Regions from separate parts of the Marinobacterium sp. xm-a-127 genome, predicted to be linked through region 3. Evidence: predicted binding sites of a transcription regulator. Region 3 holds the regulator's gene; each other region holds the start of a gene.
What was found. Region 3 encodes LexA, which represses DNA repair genes until DNA is damaged. Its sites were predicted from a motif close to TACTGTNTANNTANACAGTA; they were not measured.

Region 1: uvrD (DNA helicase II) is a predicted target of LexA. The motif match lies at 1,728-1,747, and genes of this name have one in related genera.
Region 2: ruvC (crossover junction endodeoxyribonuclease RuvC) is a predicted target of LexA. The motif match lies at 2,115-2,134, and genes of this name have one in related genera.
Region 4: recN (DNA repair protein RecN) is a predicted target of LexA. The motif match lies at 1,731-1,750, and genes of this name have one in related genera.

The regions. Positions count from the first base shown of each region.
Region 1 is NZ_WBYH01000006.1:106,537-111,419, reverse strand. It holds gene uvrD (DNA helicase II) at 1-1,700, opposite strand, end outside; gene XMA127_RS10875 (GAK system CofD-like protein) at 1,832-3,001, shown strand; gene XMA127_RS10870 (homoserine kinase) at 3,068-4,033, opposite strand; gene polA (DNA polymerase I) at 4,140-4,883, shown strand, end outside.
Region 2 is NZ_WBYH01000003.1:41,399-46,281, forward strand. It holds gene aspS (aspartate--tRNA ligase) at 58-1,821, shown strand; gene ruvC (crossover junction endodeoxyribonuclease RuvC) at 2,163-2,681, shown strand; gene ruvA (Holliday junction branch migration protein RuvA) at 2,727-3,359, shown strand; gene ruvB (Holliday junction branch migration DNA helicase RuvB) at 3,361-4,374, shown strand; gene ybgC (tol-pal system-associated acyl-CoA thioesterase) at 4,381-4,797, shown strand; gene tolQ (protein TolQ) at 4,810-4,883, shown strand, end outside.
Region 3 is NZ_WBYH01000002.1:52,418-57,300, forward strand. It holds gene dinG (ATP-dependent DNA helicase DinG) at 1-1,863, opposite strand, end outside; gene lexA (transcriptional repressor LexA) at 2,015-2,626, shown strand; gene XMA127_RS04385 (SulA-like leucine-rich domain-containing protein) at 2,638-3,042, shown strand; gene XMA127_RS04390 (thioesterase family protein) at 3,172-3,639, shown strand; gene XMA127_RS04395 (DUF6586 family protein) at 3,642-4,151, opposite strand; gene topA (type I DNA topoisomerase) at 4,151-4,883, opposite strand, start outside.
Region 4 is NZ_WBYH01000001.1:238,341-243,223, forward strand. It holds gene recN (DNA repair protein RecN) at 46-1,722, opposite strand; gene grpE (nucleotide exchange factor GrpE) at 1,889-2,479, shown strand; gene dnaK (molecular chaperone DnaK) at 2,585-4,510, shown strand; gene dnaJ (molecular chaperone DnaJ) at 4,625-4,883, shown strand, end outside.

The DNA.
Region 1 (4,883 bases), on a different contig from region 3:
GCTGAGTGCAGTGTCATCAGTTGAACGCTGTCGGTATTGGGATCCGCCTGTGATTCACCGGCATCCAGTGCAGCTTGATCAAGAAAGGCTGCCAGCACGGAAGGGAACTCAGGGTTCTCCTCCTGGGACCACTGCTGCTCAAACTGGCGCGCTGCGGTCACTAGCTCTTCTAAGTTTTCGATGCGTGATTGAGCTTTTTCACCTTTCTCTTTTTCATGGTGAGCAATCAGTCCAGAGAAGCGAATGGTATGTTCTGTCCGCTCCTGCAGGGATGCCTCTTCTGTATCAACCGTCAACTGATTGACCAGATCTAAGAAGGCCTGCAGTGCATTGCCGGCACGTGCAGGTAGTTTCTTATGCTCGATAATCTCGTTCGAGGCTCGCCACATTGATATGCCTTGGCTTCGCGCGTAATCGCGTACCTCTTCAATGGTGCGGGTGCCGATGCCTCGGGTTGGCACGTTAATGACGCGCTCCATCGCCGTATCGTCATCGCGGTTGGCTATTAGGCGCAGGTAGGCGAGGGCATTTTTAATCTCTAAACGCTCATAGAATCGTTGGCCGCCATAGATGCGATAGGGAATTGCGGCACGGATCAGCATCTCCTCAAGCACACGGGATTGTGCGTTGGAACGGTAGAGAATGGCGCTCTCGTCACGACGATTACCATCCGATACCCACTGTGCGATGCGATCGACAATGAATCGCGCTTCATCCTGTTCATTAAAGGCTGCGTAGAGGCTGATAGGATCGCCTTGATTGCCCTCGGTCCACAGCTCCTTACCCAGTCGTCCAAAGTTGTTGCGAATGACGGCATTGGCCGCAGACAGAATGTTGTCTGTCGAGCGGTAGTTCTGCTCTAACTTGATGGTCTTAAGCCCACCAAAGTGTGCCTCAAGGTTTTGAATGTTCTCAATACGTGCGCCACGCCAGCCGTAAATCGACTGATCGTCATCGCCCACGGCCATCAGTTTGTGTTCACCCTGACAGAGCAGGCGCAACCAAGCGTACTGAATGGCGTTGGTGTCTTGGAACTCGTCTACTAAGACGTAACGGAAGCGCTCTTTGTAGTGCTGCAGCAGTTGTGGGTTCTTATCACGCAGCAGTTCAAGGCAGCGCAGCAGGAGTTCACCAAAATCGATCATGCCGCCGCGATCACAGGCTTGTTCATACGCCTCATAGACACGTATTAAGGTGTCTTGTACCAGGTCACCGGTGCGCTCTAGATGTTTACTGCGTAGCCCTTCATCTTTCTGTGCATTGATGTACCACTGAATCTGTTTCGGCGGCCAGCGTGAATCGTCTAATCCCATCTCCTTAGAGATGCGTTTAACCAAACGTAACTGGTCATCGGAGTCCATGATCTGGAAGTTCTCACGCAGCCCGGCCTCTTGCCAGTGCGAGCGAAGCAGTCGGTGCGCCAAGCCGTGGAAAGTACCGACCCACATGCCATGCACATTGACGTTGAGCAGGCTCTCGATACGTCCACGCATCTCTTTAGCCGCTTTATTAGTAAAGGTAACCGCCAATATCGAATAGGGTGAAATCTGCTCGGCTTCTATCAACCAAGCGATTCGGTGAACCAAGACACGCGTCTTGCCTGATCCTGCACCGGCCAGCACCAGAAGGTTGCTAATATCCGCGGTAACCGCTTCACGCTGCGCATCGTTGAGGGAGTCGATAATGTGAGTTACATCCATAGTGCCGCACTGCTCAAAAAGAGAAATTACTGAATGGGCGTACAGTATACGCATAATTATTATGGGAGTCTTGGCATTCCTACGCAGCAAACTTACACTGGGATGACATATCCACCTTCATTGAGTAGTGAATGCCCTTATCTGCTGACCATACGACTGCCCGTTTGGCTGAGTATCAAGCCAACCCTGTTACCGGGCCGAGGCTGCTCTTTTTCAGCGGTGGCACTGCGTTGAATGGCTTTTCGCAGATACTCAAACGATACACTCATAATTCTATTCATTTAGTGACCCCCTTTGACTCTGGCGGCAGCTCCGCTGTGTTGCGAAAAGCATTTGATATGCCTGCTGTTGGCGATTTGCGCTCCCGCATGATGGCGTTAGCTGACGCTTCACTCGACGGTCACCCTGAAGTGACCGAGCTGTTTGCGTACCGCCTGCCGACCGATGAATCACAGTCGTTATTACGTGCAAGGGTCGAGGCGATGCAACAACGCAACGACAGGCGCGTTCAGTCCATTCCCGAGCCAGTTCAGAGCATTATTTGTGATTTTTTAAACTACTTTCTTGAGTCAGCCCCCAAGGATTTTGACTTCAGGCGAGCCAGTATTGGTAATCTGATATTGGCGGGGGGCTACCTGAGCCATAATCGATCATTAGATCCTATTGCTCTGCTGTTTAGTCGTCTGGTTCATGTTAGAGGCCAAGTACGCACTGTTACGGACGAGTGCGGTGAACTGAAAGTGACGACAGAGAGTGGGCGAGAGATCATCGGGCAGCATCGGATGACAGGAAAAGAGTCCCAGCCATTAAATGAGCGTATCGCCTTACTTGATCTGCATTTGCCGCAGGGCACGGAATCGCATTTGGCTGATCAAGAGAGAGGTTGGATCAATTCAGCAGATCTGGTCGTCTTCCCGCCCGGTAGTTTCTATAGCAGTATTCTGGCTAACCTACTCCCCAAAGGGGTGGGTAAAGCGATCATGGATAACCCTGCCAGCAAAGTGTATGTCCCAAATTTAGGTATGGATCCTGAGCAGTTTGGTATGACCTTGCAGGAGCAGGTTGAGCAGTTGGAACGATTTGTTGCTCGAGATGCAGGCGGTGGTTTTCAAGGTGGATCGGAGCGCTGTATCGATATTCTGCTGACCGATTCCACACTGTTGAGTGGCATTGATGCAGAGTTTCTAAACTGGCTTGGTAAGCGTGGCATTCAGCTTTTGGATGTTGATCTGGCTAATCCTGAACGCACAGATCGCTACGACGAGATTAAGTTGGCGGAAGCTTTATTATCACTGGCATAGATAGATGGGTCAGACCATATATGACCTTCGGTCTGACACCACTCTCTTAAATGTAGAAATTCGTTCCTACAGCTGACTCGGCGATTTAATTCGGTGCATCAGCACCTGTTTAAACTCATCAGGGTCTTTCAGTGTCTTATCGCTGCCGTTGCCTTGCTGGGCATCAACCCAAGGCTCAAGGCGTGATAGCCAAAAACGCATCGCGGCGGTACGAGTCAGCTGCGGCCAAACCTCATGCTCTTCTGCACTAAAGGGGCGAATCGCTGAATAGGCTTTTAACAGCGCTTGCTCTCTCACCGGATCAATCTGCAGATTCTCATCCAGACACCAATCATTGGCGACAATCGCAAGGTCATAGAGCCAGTAGGCGGTTGCCGCATTGTAGATATCCAGAATTGCCGTCAGCTTATCCTCATGGAACAGCGCGTTGTCATGGAAAAGATCGCCATGGGTAATGCCCATCGGCAGGTTGGTGTAGGTGTCGCGTAGCTCATCAAACCGAGCGACCTCTTCGGATAGCAGATCACGAGACTCTGAATCGATAAAAGGCGCGAGTCGTTCACTCTCTCTGCGCCACCAAAATACCCCACGGTGTGCCTGACGCTTTAGATAAAAATCCTTAGAGGCTTGGTGGTAGTGTGCAAGGGCTGTGCCGATTTGAGCACAATGATTGGCCGTCATAAGCTCGCGTTTTAGGTGTGCACCGGGGTATCGCGGTTGAATAATGGCCGGTTTTTTTGAGATCTGTTTCAGACCAATGCCATTGCGATCTTCGATGGCATAAGAGACGGGAACATTACGTTTCGCTAGCCAGCTGCCCAGTTCAACAAAGAAAGGTGCCTCATCTCTGTCAAGCTCTTCAAAGAGAGTGAGTACATACTCCGCCTGCTGGCCGCTCTTTTCTGTTGTTAAGAAAAAGTTGGTGTTTTCAATACCACCGTCAATGCCTTTAAGTGCCACGGCCTGGCCAATATCAAAATCAGCGAGCAGTTTGTCGAGGTCGGTGTCAGACACCTGAGTGTATACAGCCATGGTTGGTTCTCAATGATCAGGGGCTATCTGCTGCTAAAGCTTGGGTGCAGCAGCGCTTTTGTCTATGATTGTGTGCCTTGCTTAAAAATACAATAGATATCTTATTATGACCGACACAAAAGCCCCCGTAGTTCTCGTTGATGGCTCCTCTTATCTGTTCCGCGCCTTCTTTGCGTCACAACAGGCTGATTTAAGAACATCCGACGGACGTCCAAGCGGTGCGGTGCGACTGGTCACCTCAATGATGCGCAGTCTGCTAAAGAGTTATCCAAACTCTCCTGTGGCGGTCATCTTCGATGCTAAGGGTAAAACCTTCCGTGATGAGATCTATCCTGAATACAAAGCACAGCGTCCTCCGATGCCCGATGATCTGCGTGAGCAAATTGAGCCGGTTCACAACATTATTAAGGCAATGGGATTGCCACTGTTGGTGGAAGAGGGCGTCGAAGCGGATGATGTGATCGGTACACTGGCGCGCCAGGCCGAAGCGCACAATTTAGAGGTTGTGATCTCAACGGGCGATAAAGATATGGCGCAGTTGGTCGATGATAAGGTCACCCTAATCAACACCATGACTGACACTAAGATGGATCGCGACGGGGTGGTCGAAAAGTTTGGTATTCCCCCAGAATTGATCATCGATTATCTGGCTCTGATGGGCGATAAGGTCGATAACATTCCAGGTGTGCCTGGCGTGGGCGAGAAGACAGCACTGGCGCTTCTGCAAGGTATTGGCGGTATCAGTGACCTCTACCAAAATCTCGATAAGATTGCCGATCTAACCTTCCGTGGCTCTAAAACCATGGCCAAGAAACTTGAAGAGCATCGTGAAGCGGCTGAGCTCTCTTAT
Region 2 (4,883 bases), on a different contig from region 3:
TAACCATTTTAGTTAATACTCGTTTCAGCGGGTTTTAGTAGATAGGACAGCAGAGTTATGCGCAGCCACTATTGCGGCGATCTTCGTGAAGAACATATTGGACAAGAAATTACCCTGGCAGGTTGGGTGCACCGTCGTCGTGACCACGGTGGCGTAATCTTCCTAGATCTTCGTGATCGTGAGGGTTTGACACAGGTTGTGTTTGATCCAGATCGCGAAGAGAGTTTCGCGTTGGCGGATAGCTGCCGTAACGAGTTCGTAGTTGAGGTTAAAGGCCTTGTTCGTGCTCGGCCAGAGGGTACTACCAACCCGGATATGCCAACGGGTGCTATCGAGGTGCTGGGTAAAGAGCTGATCATCCTGAACAAGGCTGAAACTCCTCCTTTTCAGTTGGATGAGCACCAGCAAGTGGGTGAAGATGTTCGTCTTCGTCACCGCTACGTCGATCTCCGCCGTCCAGAGATTCAAGAGAAGCTTCGTTTCCGCTCTAAAGTGACTCACCAGGTTCGTGCTTACCTTGAAGATCAAGGTTTCCTAGATATCGAAACGCCGATTCTGACTCGTGCTACACCAGAGGGTGCACGTGACTACCTAGTCCCAAGCCGTACTCATGAAGGTAGCTTCTTCGCACTGCCTCAGTCACCACAGCTGTTTAAACAACTGCTGATGGTCTCTGGCTTTGATCGCTACTACCAAATTGCTAAGTGTTTCCGTGATGAAGACCTGCGTGCTGATCGTCAGCCAGAGTTCACTCAGATCGATATCGAGACCTCATTCCTTGATGAGCACGAGGTGATGGCAATCACTGAAAATATGATCCGTGGCCTGTTCAAAGATCAATTGAACATCGATCTAGGCGAGTTCCCGCACATGCCATACTCTGAGGCGATGCAGCGTTTTGGTTCTGATAAGCCAGACCTGCGTATTCCTATGGAATTGGTTGATGTTGCAGACCTTGTCGCAACTGTCGACTTTAAAGTGTTTGCTGGCCCAGCAACGGATCCAAAAGGTCGCGTCGCGGCTCTTAAAGTACCGGGCGGTTCAGAGCTGACTCGTAAGCAGATTGATGAGTACACTAAGTTCGTATCAATCTACGGTGCGAAAGGTTTGGCGTGGATTAAAGTGAATGATCTAGCGGCTGGCGCTGAAGGCCTTCAGTCTCCAATTGTTAAGTTCTTGGGTGCAGAGATTGCGCTGCAGATTATGGAGCGCCTTGAAGCGAAAGATGGTGATCTTGTCTTCTTCGGTGCGGATAAAGCCAACATCGTTAACGAAGCCTTGGGTGCGCTGCGTATCAAAGTGGGTGAAGACCTTAACATGCTTGAGCGTGAGTGGGCGCCACTATGGGTTGTCGACTTCCCAATGTTTGAAGAGAACTCCGATGGCAGCATGACAGCGCTTCACCACCCATTCACAGCACCGAGCTGTTCACCAGAGGAGTTGATTGCTCAGCCTGAAGGTCAGCTGTCACGTGCCTACGATATGGTTCTTAACGGTTGTGAGCTTGGTGGTGGTTCGGTTCGTATCCACGATCAAGAGATGCAGAAAGCGGTCTTCAAAGTACTGGGTATCAGTGATGAAGAGGCGGACGAGAAGTTTGGCTTCCTATTGAACGCGCTTAAGTTCGGTGCGCCACCACATGCGGGTCTGGCGTTCGGTCTTGATCGCTTGATTATGTTGATGACAGGTTCTACTTCGATTCGTGAAGTGATCGCCTTCCCTAAAACTCAGTCAGCGGCATGTCCAATGACTGAAGCGCCGGGTGAAGTGAGCGCGGCTCAACTGCGTGATCTAAACATCAAGTTGCGTAAAACACCTTAATCGAGTGTTTGATTAAAAAAAACCGGCGGTAAGCCGGTTTTTTTGTGTCTCTGGAAAATGCTGAAAGACTTACAACTCGCAGATGCGAGTTGATCGCGGTTTTTCGCTGCGCTCAAATTCGCTCCTACAGTCGAGCTACGCAGAGAGATCGTTGCAAAGTCCTACTATAGGAGCGTATTGGCGCCCCGCGCCAAACCGCGATCGATTGGACTTGCTAATCGAATTTAATGCTCCGGTGACTGGCTTTAGCCTGTCAACCGCTGTCTGTTTAAGGTATTGGTCTCAATCACAACTACTGTTAGTATATACAGCATTAAAACAATCTCTACGACAGGCGACCGATGCTGATATTGGGAATCGACCCAGGTTCAAGAATTACCGGATACGGCATCATCAATGCTCAGGGTAATAAGGCTGAGTACGTTGCCAGTGGTTGTATCAAAATCGCGGATGCGACCCTTCCTGATAAGTTAAATCAAGTCTTTAGCGGTGTCTCTGAACTGATTGAGCGCTACCAGCCTCAAGAGTGTGCGATAGAGCAGGTCTTTATGTCTCGTAACGCTGACTCTGCGCTTAAGCTCGGGCAGGCTAGAGGGGCAGCTATCGTAGCGGCCGTCAATCGAGGCGTAGAGGTTCATGAATATGCGGCACGCCTGGTGAAGCAGGCAGTAGCTGGAACTGGCGCTGCGGATAAGGGGCAGGTCCAGATGATGGTGCAACGTATTTTGTCACTTCCGGGGTTGCCACAGATCGATGCGGCTGATGGGTTGGCCATCGCACTTTGTCATGCCTATACCCGTCAAGGCTTAATAGCGACAGCGGGAACTCGTCGTTCAGTAAAAGGGCGATGGAGATTGTAGATGCTTTCGAATAATATCAATGCGTTACTTTATTGAGGTCAGATTGTGATAGGTCGTTTAACAGGTGAATTGGTAGAGAAGTCACCTCCAGAGTTGCTGATAGATGTTTCCGGTGTCGGTTATGAACTGGAAGCGTCCATGAATACCTTCTACAAATTGCCGGATGTCGGCACCTTTGTAACGCTGTATACACACTTCGTTGTGCGTGAAGATGCACAGCTTCTTTATGGATTTGCCGACAAAAACGAACGCACTCTGTTTCGAACCTTGATCAAGGTGAATGGGGTGGGGCCTAAGTTGGCGTTGACTATCCTTTCCGGTATCTCCGTCCAAGAGTTCATTCGAACGGTTCAGCATGAAGACAGTACAGCCCTGGTACGTCTGCCCGGTGTCGGTAAAAAAACCGCTGAGCGTTTAATCATCGAGATGAAGGATAAGCTGGATCGGCTTGAGCTACCGACCCGTGTTGAAGCGGAACTGAGTGATTTTGCTATGCCTGTCGTAGATGCGAAGCCTACCGTCGATTACAGGGCGGATGCAGAGACGGCACTGGTCGCATTGGGTTATAAACCGCTACAAGCGACTAAAGCGATTGAAAAAGCGGTCACCGAATTGGGTGAGACGGCCGATACAGAATCGTTGATTCGTCAGGCGTTAAAGATGATGGTGGCAAGCTAAGATGCAGATTGAACCTGATCGTTTTATATCGCCGGTTAAGACACCCAATGAAGAGGTGCATGATCGCGCGGTTCGCCCTAAGACACTTCAAGACTATGAAGGTCAGCCGCAAGTTCGAGAGCAGATGGAGATCTTCATCCATGCCGCTCGCAAGCGTAATGAAGCACTGGATCATACTTTGATCTTTGGCCCGCCAGGATTGGGTAAAACCACACTGGCCAATATTATTGCCAATGAGATGGGCAGCGAGATTAAAACCACCTCTGGCCCTGTTCTAGAGAAAGCGGGTGATATTGCAGCTCTTCTGACCAATCTTGAGCCGGGAGATGTGCTCTTCATAGACGAGATTCATCGACTCAGTGCCAGTGTCGAAGAGGTACTCTATCCCGCGATGGAGGACTACCAGCTCGATATCATGATCGGTGAAGGCCCTGCTGCACGATCAATTAAATTAGAACTGCCTCCCTTTACGTTAGTCGGTGCTACGACACGTGCCGGCTTATTGACGTCACCACTGCGTGATCGTTTCGGTATTGTGCAGCGGTTAGAGTTCTATTCGATTGCCGATCTGACCAATATTGTCATGCGAACGGCACGTTTAAGTGGTTCTGAAATCGATGAGGGTGGTGCGCACGAGATTGCACGTCGTTCTCGCGGTACTCCTCGTATTGCCAACCGGCTCCTGCGCCGTGCACGTGACTTCTCTGAAGTGAAAGGGGATGGGCGTATCACCGAAGAGATGGCTGATCTGGCATTGAATATGCTCAATGTCGATCAACATGGTTTTGATCACATGGACCGTCGAATGCTGCTCGCCATGCTAGAAAAGTTTGGTGGTGGTCCTGTTGGTGTGGACAGTCTTGCGGCAGCCATTAGCGAAGAGCGTGACACCATCGAAGACGTTCTCGAGCCCTATTTGATTCAGCAAGGTTTTGTCATGCGCACGCCAAGAGGGCGGGTGCTAACCGACCATGCTTACCGATACTTTGGTGTCGATAAGCCTGAAGGAAACTAGTTTATTATGGCGTTTCAGTGGCCTGTCAGAGTCTACATAGAAGATACCGATTTTGGCGGTATTGTTTACTACGTTAATTATCTAAAATTTATGGAGCGTGCTCGGACGGAGTTGTTGCGTTCGGCGGGTTGGTCGCAGCACGAACTGTCACAGCAAAATTTGATTTTTGTGGTTGGTTCGGTGGAGGCGCAATATTTAGCGCCGGCTAGGCTTGATGATTCGTTAATTGTCAGAACAACCGTCAAAAAACCGCAAGGTGCACGTGTTAAATTTCTGCAAGCTGTTGTTAAGGAGGGATCTGATAGAGTCCTCTGCCAAGCAGAAGTTGAAGTGATATCCGTCACTGGAGCCATGCGTCCGAAACGCTGGCCAAAAGAGTTAATTACATCAATCACCCAAGCGCATCCGGAAGCTTGGGATTAACAGGAGTTGAGTGTGGAAGATCAGCTGTCGATTTGGAGTCTCGTATTTGGTGCGAGTTTCGTCGTCCAGTTAGTTATGTTGTCGCT
Region 3 (4,883 bases):
GGTAATGATAACATCTTTTAGGTAGTGACCGGGTAGATCTACACCCTCTGCAAACGACGCCAAACCAAAAATAACACTGGGTTCGTCACGGTCGATTCTCGCTTTGTGCTCTATCAGCATCGCTTGCTTACTGAGTTCACCTTGAACCGTTAAACGCGACAGCAGTTTGGTATCCATTAACTCTTCGACTCGACGCATTTGGCGCCAAGAGGTAAACAGAACCAATACAGAGGTTAAATTGGGTAACTCTCGGTTAAGCCAATCAGCAACCTCTTCGGTATGAAGATCCGCTTTTGAAGGATCGAACTTCATTTTCGGGACATGCAAAACGGCCTTATTGGCGTAGTCAAAAGGACTAGGCATTCGCAGTGCTGGCGTATCCAAAGGGAGACCCAATTGAGTAAAGAGGGAATCAAACCGCCCAAGGGCCGTTAGCGTTGCTGAGGTTAAAACCGCACCGTAACACTGATCCCAGAGCAGATCTTGAAGATGGTTTTGAGCGGAGACAGGGGCGCTGTGAAGTTCAATATCGCGACCCGCTTCAGACTCATGACGAACCAACCACCTTGCAACTTTATCCTCTTCATTTTCAATATCTTGCGAAAAACTTCTACACAGCCACATCATCTTCTGGACACGGCTAAACTGGGTACTTAGCGGTGGCAACCAGCGCTCCCCTACACCCTTATCGAGTGCAGACTCTTCATCTTCCATCGCCCCTTTAAGGGCATTAATAATCTTCTCTAACTGAGGATCAACCTGTGATAAAAACTGAGCCAATTCACGTGTCAGGCTAGCCAAACTGTCGGGTACCCTGCCTTGCGGGTAGCGCAACCTGCGCTCATCCACCGGGAGTGGCAAAAACTGTTCAGAGACTAGATCGTCCAGACGCTGCAAATGCCCCTGAACCACATTGAGACTGGATTGAATACGACTGATTGGATCTTGCAAAACCAATGCAGAATCCGCTTCATCCAACAGCCCTTTTAACTGACGCTCCAGGGTTTTGAAGGCCTTTTCACTCGCTTTAACTCGCATAGAGAGCGCGAAGTGGTTAGTCGCCTTATCACCCAGATGATGCGCCTCATCAAATATGTAGATTGAATCGGCCGGTTCAGGAAGAATCGCACCACCGCCTAACGCCAAGTCAGCCAGTACAAGATCGTGGTTGACCACCAAGAGATCGGTTGTCTCAATATCGGCCCTAGCACGATAAAACGGACAGGCGTTGAAATGCGCACAGCGACGATTAGTACACTGCATATGGTCTGAGGTAAGCGGCATCCAGGTCTCATCATCCAGGTTGCGCTCTAGCTCATCACGATCACCCTTCCAACGACCACTGGCAAACTCATCCAACAGGCCGCTGTACTCTTTGATCTGTTCAGGCCCCAAAACTTGGGCCAACTCATCTTCAAACAGGGCTGACTGTGAAAGATCCTGCTGATTACTAAGAAGAGACTCTAATCGGCTAACACAGAGGTAGCGCCGACGCCCTTTAGCAATTTCGTACTTAAATTCAATACCGGCGTGCTCAGCCAACTCAGGAAGATCTTTTAATAAAAGCTGCTCCTGAAGCGCAACGGTAGCGGTCGAAATGATCAGCGTTTTACCTTTAGCCTGCGCTATTGGAAGTGCGGCCAGCAGGTAAGCAATGGTTTTACCGGTGCCCGTTCCAGCCTCTACGGCGACCAGATGATTTTCACCCAGACGCTGACCCGCATCGTCCGACAAGATACCACCCAACTGCCGTGCGACCGCTGCAATCATATGCTTTTGTGCATAACGAGCCTTTAAATCGCGAGCATTTAGAAATGCGCGATAAGCTGTCTGTATGGTGGTTTGGGTCTCTTTGTTAAGCACATCGCCTCCGAATTAGTTGGCCATCATACAAAAATACTGGATATACAAACAGAAAAAACTTGACGACATTTAAAATACTGTATAAAAATACAAATACTGAATAAACAGACAGTCATTTAAATTCCAATCAGTACTGTCATAGGGGGCGTTTATGAAGCTTACAAATCGTCAAGAAGAGGTGCTTGATTGCATCCGTCGCCATATTGATGAAACAGGATTTCCACCTACACGCGTCGATATTGCTCGCGATCTAGGGTTTAAATCTGCCAATGCAGCAGAGGAGCACCTAAAGGCCTTAGCACGTAAAGGGGCCATTGAGATGATCCCTGGCACCTCTCGCGGTATCCGTATCGTCGGTGAAGAGGAGGAGCAGGAGGGCCTAGCGATCATCGGTCAAGTTGCCGCAGGTGAACCCATCCTCGCAGAACAACACATCGATGATTACTGCACCATCAGTTCAGACTTCTTTCGCCCAAGAGCAGACTACCTACTCCGTGTCCGCGGCATGAGTATGAAAGACATCGGCATTATGGATGGTGATCTTTTAGCAGTTCACCAAACACGTGAAGCACGTGAGGGTCAGATAGTCGTTGCTCGTGTCGGTGAAGATGTCACGGTAAAACGATTCCACCGCGATGGTCACATGGTCTACTTGATAGCAGAGAACGAAGAGTTCGACCCGATTAAAGTTGATCTTCGTGAAGAGCAGTTAACCATCGAAGGCTTGGGTGTTGGCGTAATTCGTCAACAGAATGACTTTTAAAGGTAATCACCATGATTGCTTACAATCAATTTGCACAGAATGATGCGGGTCTTAAACCACTGGTTTTGACTGAGCTGGTTCAGCACACCTCAGAGGTAAATCTGAACACCATGCTTCTGCCGATGCTTGCCGCATTAAGTCAAAAAGAGAGCTGGCTGGTTATGTTAGAGCCGCCAAAATCTTTGACTAAGCAGGTGCTGGCGGATGCAGGTGTCGACCTCAAAAAAGTGTGGATACTTCGTCGTGATAAGCGCCATGGTTTAGACAAACTGGCTCAGCGCGCACTGCAAGCGGGAACCTGTCACACACTGATCTGCTGGCACAATGACCCTGCCGATGACGCGTTAGTCAGCCAACTGAAACGCACTCAGATCTCTAGCGAAACAGAGTGTCTATTGGTACGTAAAAAAATTTAGCCTCCCCCTTTGCTGCGTTGTAGCAAAGACCCCCATAGCCGCTCTTTGAGCGGCTTTTTTATTTAGCTTGAATCAGACCCTGAACCATCATAGGCTCAATAGAGGAGTACCACTTACAAGGAGAATAGTGTGGGATCGCACAAGCCAAATCAGCAGCCGTATCAGTTAACCGACTTCCCTATCCAAACATTTGATAAGATCCGTTATGCCGATACCGATCGTCAGGGCCACGTGAACAATGCCGCATTCAGTACCTACCTAGAGACAGGCCGTGTCGAATTTCTCTACGATCCAAAAGACCCACTGGCCAATGACAATTGCGAATTTGTCATTGCCAGTCTGCATTTGAACTTTCTAGGTGAGATCACCTGGCCAGGACGTCTGGATATTGGCACCGGTGTAACTCGGGTGGGTACCAGCTCATTTGGGCTCTACCAGGTGCTGTTCCAAGATGACGTCTGTGTCGCGACGGCAGAGACGACCATTGTTCAGATGGATGTGAGCAGTCGCAAATCAGCCCCACTTGCGGATGCGACAAGACACTATCTGAATGATCATCTCTTTGTGAAGGGTGTTGAAACAAAAGGAATGAACTGAGTTTACCACTCTTGCGCGTTAGAGCGATGCCTCAGGATCATCGCTCGTAACTGCTCATACCAACCCTGCAACTGAGTCTCAAGTTGCTCCTCAAGGCTCGCTTCTTTCGCTAAATCTATAATTGCTATGTCAGATTGGCTAGCGCTCTCTTGCGAGGGAGGTAGGGGTTTATGAATAGCTTTGATGGCACTGATCAACTTAGACAACCAACTACCGGAATCCTGACAGAGCAGCTCCATCTCATCCAACTCACTGGAATGGATTCCCTGTTGCTTAAAAGCCTTGCTCAATTCAGAGGGTGTCGACTGGGTCAGCAGGACACGCTCACGTTCAGCCAACTCATTAAGATAGGCTTTATAGGCGCTGTCTAAATGAAACAGCGCAGCCTCTTGCAGGCCACGAAGCTTCATACGATTGGTCGATTCACCGGTCAACTCAGTGTTGATACCCACCAGCGCATATTGTGCAAACGCGAGTGTTTGATTCACACGCTGGGAGTATAGGTCAGCCATTAACGCTTCTTAGCTTTGGCTGCTTCAATTTGCCACATACCATTGGTGAAGTAAGCTCTCCAACCAGTCGCCTTACCGTCAACTTCCGTCATAAGGTACTGCTCTTTGGTTTTGCGGCTGTAACGTATTTGAGCGGGGTTACCCTGCTCATCTTGCTGAGGCCCTTCCATTAAGAAGTGATATTTAGGGTCAATCGCATTTTTATGTGGAATCAACTCTTTGACCAGAGGTGCACGGGTCTCACGATTACGTGGGAATTGGCTTGCTGCCAGGAATAGACCACTGGCTCCATCACGCAGGATGTAGGTATCGTCAACCTTCTGACACTTAAGCTCCGGCATCGGAACTGGATCCATCTTAGGCGGAGCCACTTCACCATTCTTGAGCAGCTTACGTGTGTTTTTACACTCTGAGTTGGTACAACCAAAGAACTTACCGAAACGGCCCGTTTTAAGGTGCATCTCAGCGCTACACTTATCACACTCGACTACAGGGCCTTCATAGCCCTTGATACGGTAGTTACCCTCTTCGACCTCAAAGCCGTCACAATCTGGGTTGTTACCACAGATGTGTAACTTGCGCTTCTCATCGATCAAGTAGGAGTCCATAGAGGAGCCACATTTACCACAACGGTGCTTCTCTAGAAGCAGACGTGACTCTGCCTCATCGTCTGCATCCACTGCGACAACCTCATCACCAGGAATCAGGTTGATGGTCGTTTTACAACGCTCT
Region 4 (4,883 bases), on a different contig from region 3:
TTCAAAGTGGCATTAGTTTACACGCCACTGTTTGAATCGACCAGTCTATAGCGCGCTGGTCAGCATCTCTTTAGCGTGCTCAAGGGTGGTATCAGTCATCTCAAGTCCACCCAGCATTCGAGCGATCTCATTAATGCGCTGATTTTCGGTGAGTGGTGTGATTTTGGTCTCAACCGAACCGGTGTCTGCGCCTTTGCTGACAAACAGGTGTTGGGTTCCTTGTGAAGCCACCTGAGGTTGGTGTGTGACACAGAGAATCTGTGCTCGTTCACTCAAATGACGTAACAGTCGGCCAACGACTTCGGCAATGCCTCCGCCAATACCGACATCGACTTCGTCAAAAATGAGTGTCGGGGTGTCAGTCGTCTTAGCCGTTACAACTTGAATCGCAAGGCTAATTCGTGACAGTTCACCACCCGAGGCAATTTTGGCCAGCGGTTTTGCGGTTTGGCCCTGATTGGTATTGATCAGGAACTCAATCTCTTCCAAGCCCTGAGCCGTAATGTATTTAGGATCGATATCACTCAAACTGGCTGTGAAACGCGCGCTGTTCATGCCCAGCATGGCAAGTTGTTCATTCACCTCTTTATCAAGCTGTTTGGCTGCTTTGCTGCGTAGTTTGCTGAGTTGGCGAGCTTTCTCAATCAATGCGGCATTAGCCGTAGCAACCTCGGATTCGAGTTGCTCTAAGTTCTCATCGACATGAGCCAAAGAGTCGAGTTCAGTATTTAGTTGGTCTTTTAATTCCGGTAACTGCTCTGGCGCAATGCGGTGTTTCCTGGCTAGATCGTAGATGCTGGTTAAGCGATCTTCCACCTCTTGTAAGCGCTCAGGGTCCAACTCAACTCGTTGAACAAAATGGCTCAACTCGCGTTCGGCCTCTTCCACTTGAATCAGAGCAGCGTTTAGCATCTCGGCGGTCTGCTGTAGTGCAGGTGAGTCCGCTTCGATGTCGCCCAATAGGTGCAGTGCTTGGTTGAGTACCGCTGTGGCGTTGCTCTCTTCACCCTCGCTAAGAAGCATCTGGATCTGTTGGCCACTGTTAAGGATTGACCCTGCGTTGGAGAGTATCTTCTGCTCCTCTTCTAAGGCTTGCAGTTCACCTGTTTGAGGGTCTAAACGGTTGAGCTCTTCCGTTTGATAGCTCAGCAGTTGCAGTTGCGCATTCGCCTCTTCACTCATGTCTTGAAGGCGTTTCAACTCACTCTGCTTTGATTGCCACTGGGTAAAGAGTTTACGTACTTCCTGTGCTGTCTCATTGGCTTTGGCGTAGTTGTCGAGCAGGGTGCGGTGAAAATCGCGCTTTAATAGACGTTGGTGTTCGTGCTGGCCGTGTATGTCGACAAGCAGCTCACCCAGCTCTTTGACGCGGTTCAGTGGGCAGGGGTGGCCATTAATATAGCTTCGGCTGCGACCGTCGGCACTCAGTGTGCGGCGTAAAATACACTCGTTGATCTCTTCCGACTCTAGCTCATTCGCCTCTAACCAGCGTTTCGCATCGGGTAGTGCTTGTATATCGAACGCGGCGCTAATCTCAGCTCGTTTTGCCCCTTCTCGAACCGAGTCGGCTTCAGCGCGTTTGCCTAAGGCTAATCCCAGTGCATCAAGCATGATCGATTTGCCGGCACCGGTCTCACCGCTGACGACGGTCATGCCCGATTTCAGTTCTAGGTCGAGTGTTGAGACGATCGCAAAGTTTCGGATGCTGAGTAGCGTTAACATGGCTTAATACCTGTTTAGATATACAGTTACTGTATTTTTAACCAATGTTTGTGTATTAGGCAATAGAAAAGTGCAGTCTTAGGTCAAAAAAGCGCGTGGAAGGGTTGAATTTCAGATGGTCGATACCACATAGGAGACAAGATTGAATGATTCTGGAGATAACACCATGGCGAATGAAGATCAGACACACCAAGATCAGGTTGAAGAGAGTCAAGTCGACGCGACGGCTGAAGAGAATCTTGTGGAGCCTGAACTGGTTGAGACGGAAGAGCTGACCGTTGAATCCCTTCAAGAAGAGCTAGCCGCTGCGAATGCGACGATTGCTGAGCTGCAAAAACAGCTGGCAGAGCTTGAACCTCGTGCCCAAGCGGAGATCGCTAACCAGCGCCGTCGTGCTGAGGTTGAGGTGGATAAAGCGCGTAAGTTTGCTGTTGAGAAATTTGCCGAAGAACTACTGCCGGTCATCGACAGTCTAGAGCGCGCTATTGAGGCGAGCCAGGTCGAAGATGAGGTAGTTAAACCGCTTCGTGAAGGCGTTGAGATGACGCACAAAATGTTCATCGATGGCGTTGCTAAATTCAATCTAGAAGTGATCAACCCAGAGGGTGAGGCGTTCAACCCAGAGCACCATCAAGCGATGTCGATGGTTGAAGCGGAAGGTGCAGCTCCAAACTCTGTCATTGCGGTGATGCAGAAGGGCTACCTACTTAATGGTCGCTTAGTTCGTCCTGCGATGGTGATGGTCGCTAAAGGTTAAGACCTTTTTATAAACCAGACTTGATATTTGAAAGACCACACCCATATAGGGGTTAAGGTAAAACAGTTTTAAACACCCAGCGCGGTGTCATTAGGAGATTTAAACATGGGTAAAATCATCGGTATTGACCTAGGTACTACCAACTCGTGTGTAGCAGTACTTGAAGGCGATAAAACTAAAGTTATTGAGAACGCTGAAGGCGATCGTACCACTCCGTCGATCATTGCTTACTCGGCAGAAGGCGAAACTCTGGTTGGTCAGTCGGCGAAACGTCAGGCAGTTACTAACCCAGACAACACTCTATTTGCGATCAAGCGTCTAATCGGTCGTCGTTTTGAAGACGATGTTGTACAGAAAGACATCAAAATGGTGCCTTACAACATCGCTAAAGCGGACAATGGCGATGCGTGGGTTGAGGTAAAAGGCGAGAAGCTAGCACCGCCTCAGATCTCTGCAGAAGTTCTTAAGAAGATGAAGAAGACTGCTGAAGATTACCTAGGCGAATCGGTAACGGAAGCGGTTATCACGGTTCCTGCTTACTTCAACGACTCTCAGCGTCAAGCAACAAAAGATGCGGGTCGTATCGCAGGCTTAGAAGTTAAACGTATCATCAACGAGCCAACCGCTGCAGCTCTTGCGTATGGCATGGATAAAGCTGCCGGCGATCGCACGATCGCAGTGTACGACCTAGGTGGTGGTACTTTCGATATCTCGATCATCGAAATTGCAGACGTTGATGGCGAGCACCAGTTTGAAGTACTTGCAACCAACGGTGATACATTCCTAGGTGGTGAAGACTTCGACCTTGCGGTTATCAACTACCTAGCAGACGAGTTCAAGAAAGAGTCTGGCATCGATCTACATAACGATCCGCTAGCGCTACAGCGTCTAAAAGAGGCGGGTGAGAAAGCGAAAGTTGAGCTATCATCGGCACAGTCTACTGACGTTAACCTGCCATACATCACAGCGGATGCAACAGGTCCTAAGCACTTGAACGTTAAACTGTCTCGTTCGAAGCTAGAGTCACTGGTTGAAGACCTTGTTCAACGTTCACTTGAGCCATGTCGCATTGCACTACAAGATGCTGGCCTATCCGCTTCTGAGATCGACGACGTTATCCTCGTCGGTGGTCAGACTCGTATGCCAATGGTGCAGGCGAAAGTGGCTGAGTTCTTCGGTAAAGAGCCACGTAAAGACGTTAACCCAGACGAAGCGGTAGCGATGGGTGCTGCGCTTCAGGGTGCGGTACTGTCAGGTGATGTGAAAGACGTTCTTCTACTGGACGTAACACCACTGACTCTAGGTATCGAAACAATGGGTGGCGTTGCGACACCACTGATCGACAAGAACACGACGATCCCAACGCGTAAGTCGCAGACCTTCTCGACAGCGGAAGACAACCAGACAGCGGTAACCATTCACGTTGTTCAGGGTGAGCGTAAGCAAGCGACTCAGAACAAGTCGCTAGGCCGTTTCGACCTTGCCGATATCCCACCAGCACCACGTGGCATGCCGCAGATCGAAGTGACTTTCGACATCGATGCTAACGGTATCCTAAACGTTTCTGCTAAAGACCAGGCGACTGGCAAAGAGCAGTCGATCGTTATTAAAGCCTCTTCTGGTCTAAGCGATGACGAAGTCGAGAAGATGGTTCAGGATGCCGAAGCGCACGCTGAAGAAGATAAGAAATTTGAAGAGCTAACGGCTGCTCGTAACCAAGGTGATGCCATGGTTCACACAGCACGTAAGACGCTAGAAGATGCGGGTGATAAGGCTTCTGATGAAGAGAAATCGAACATCGAAGCAGCCATCACTGCACTTGAAGAGGCGTTGAAAGGCTCTGACACTGCAGAGATCACAGCAAAAACTGAAGCGCTAACAGAAGCGGTTTCGGGTGTTGCTCAGAAGATGTATGCAGACGCTGCACAACAAGCAGAAGCTGGCCAAGGCGCTGAAGCTGAAGCGGCTCGCGATGCAGGCGATGACGTTGTTGATGCTGAGTTTGAAGAAGTCAAAGACGACAAGAAGTAAGCTTAGCAAGCAATAACGAGAGTTAAGACTCTCACAAAATCGTGTGTCAGCGCGGGGGTCTTTACTCCCGCGTTGTCATATTCACGATAGCGTAATTACAGGTTTACACGCAGTATGAGCAAGCAAGATTATTATGAACTCTTAGGTGTCTCTCGTGATGCATCTGACCGTGACATCAAAAAGGCTTACCGTCGCTTAGCGATGAAGTATCACCCTGACCGCAACCCGGATGACGAGGCGGCTGAACTCAAGTTTAAAGAGATCAGCGAAGCGTACGAAGTACTGTCGGATGCGCAGAAGAAAGCGGCCTACGATCAGTATGGTCATGCTGGGTTGGGTGGCCAAGGTGGTATGGGCGGCGGCTTTGAAGGTG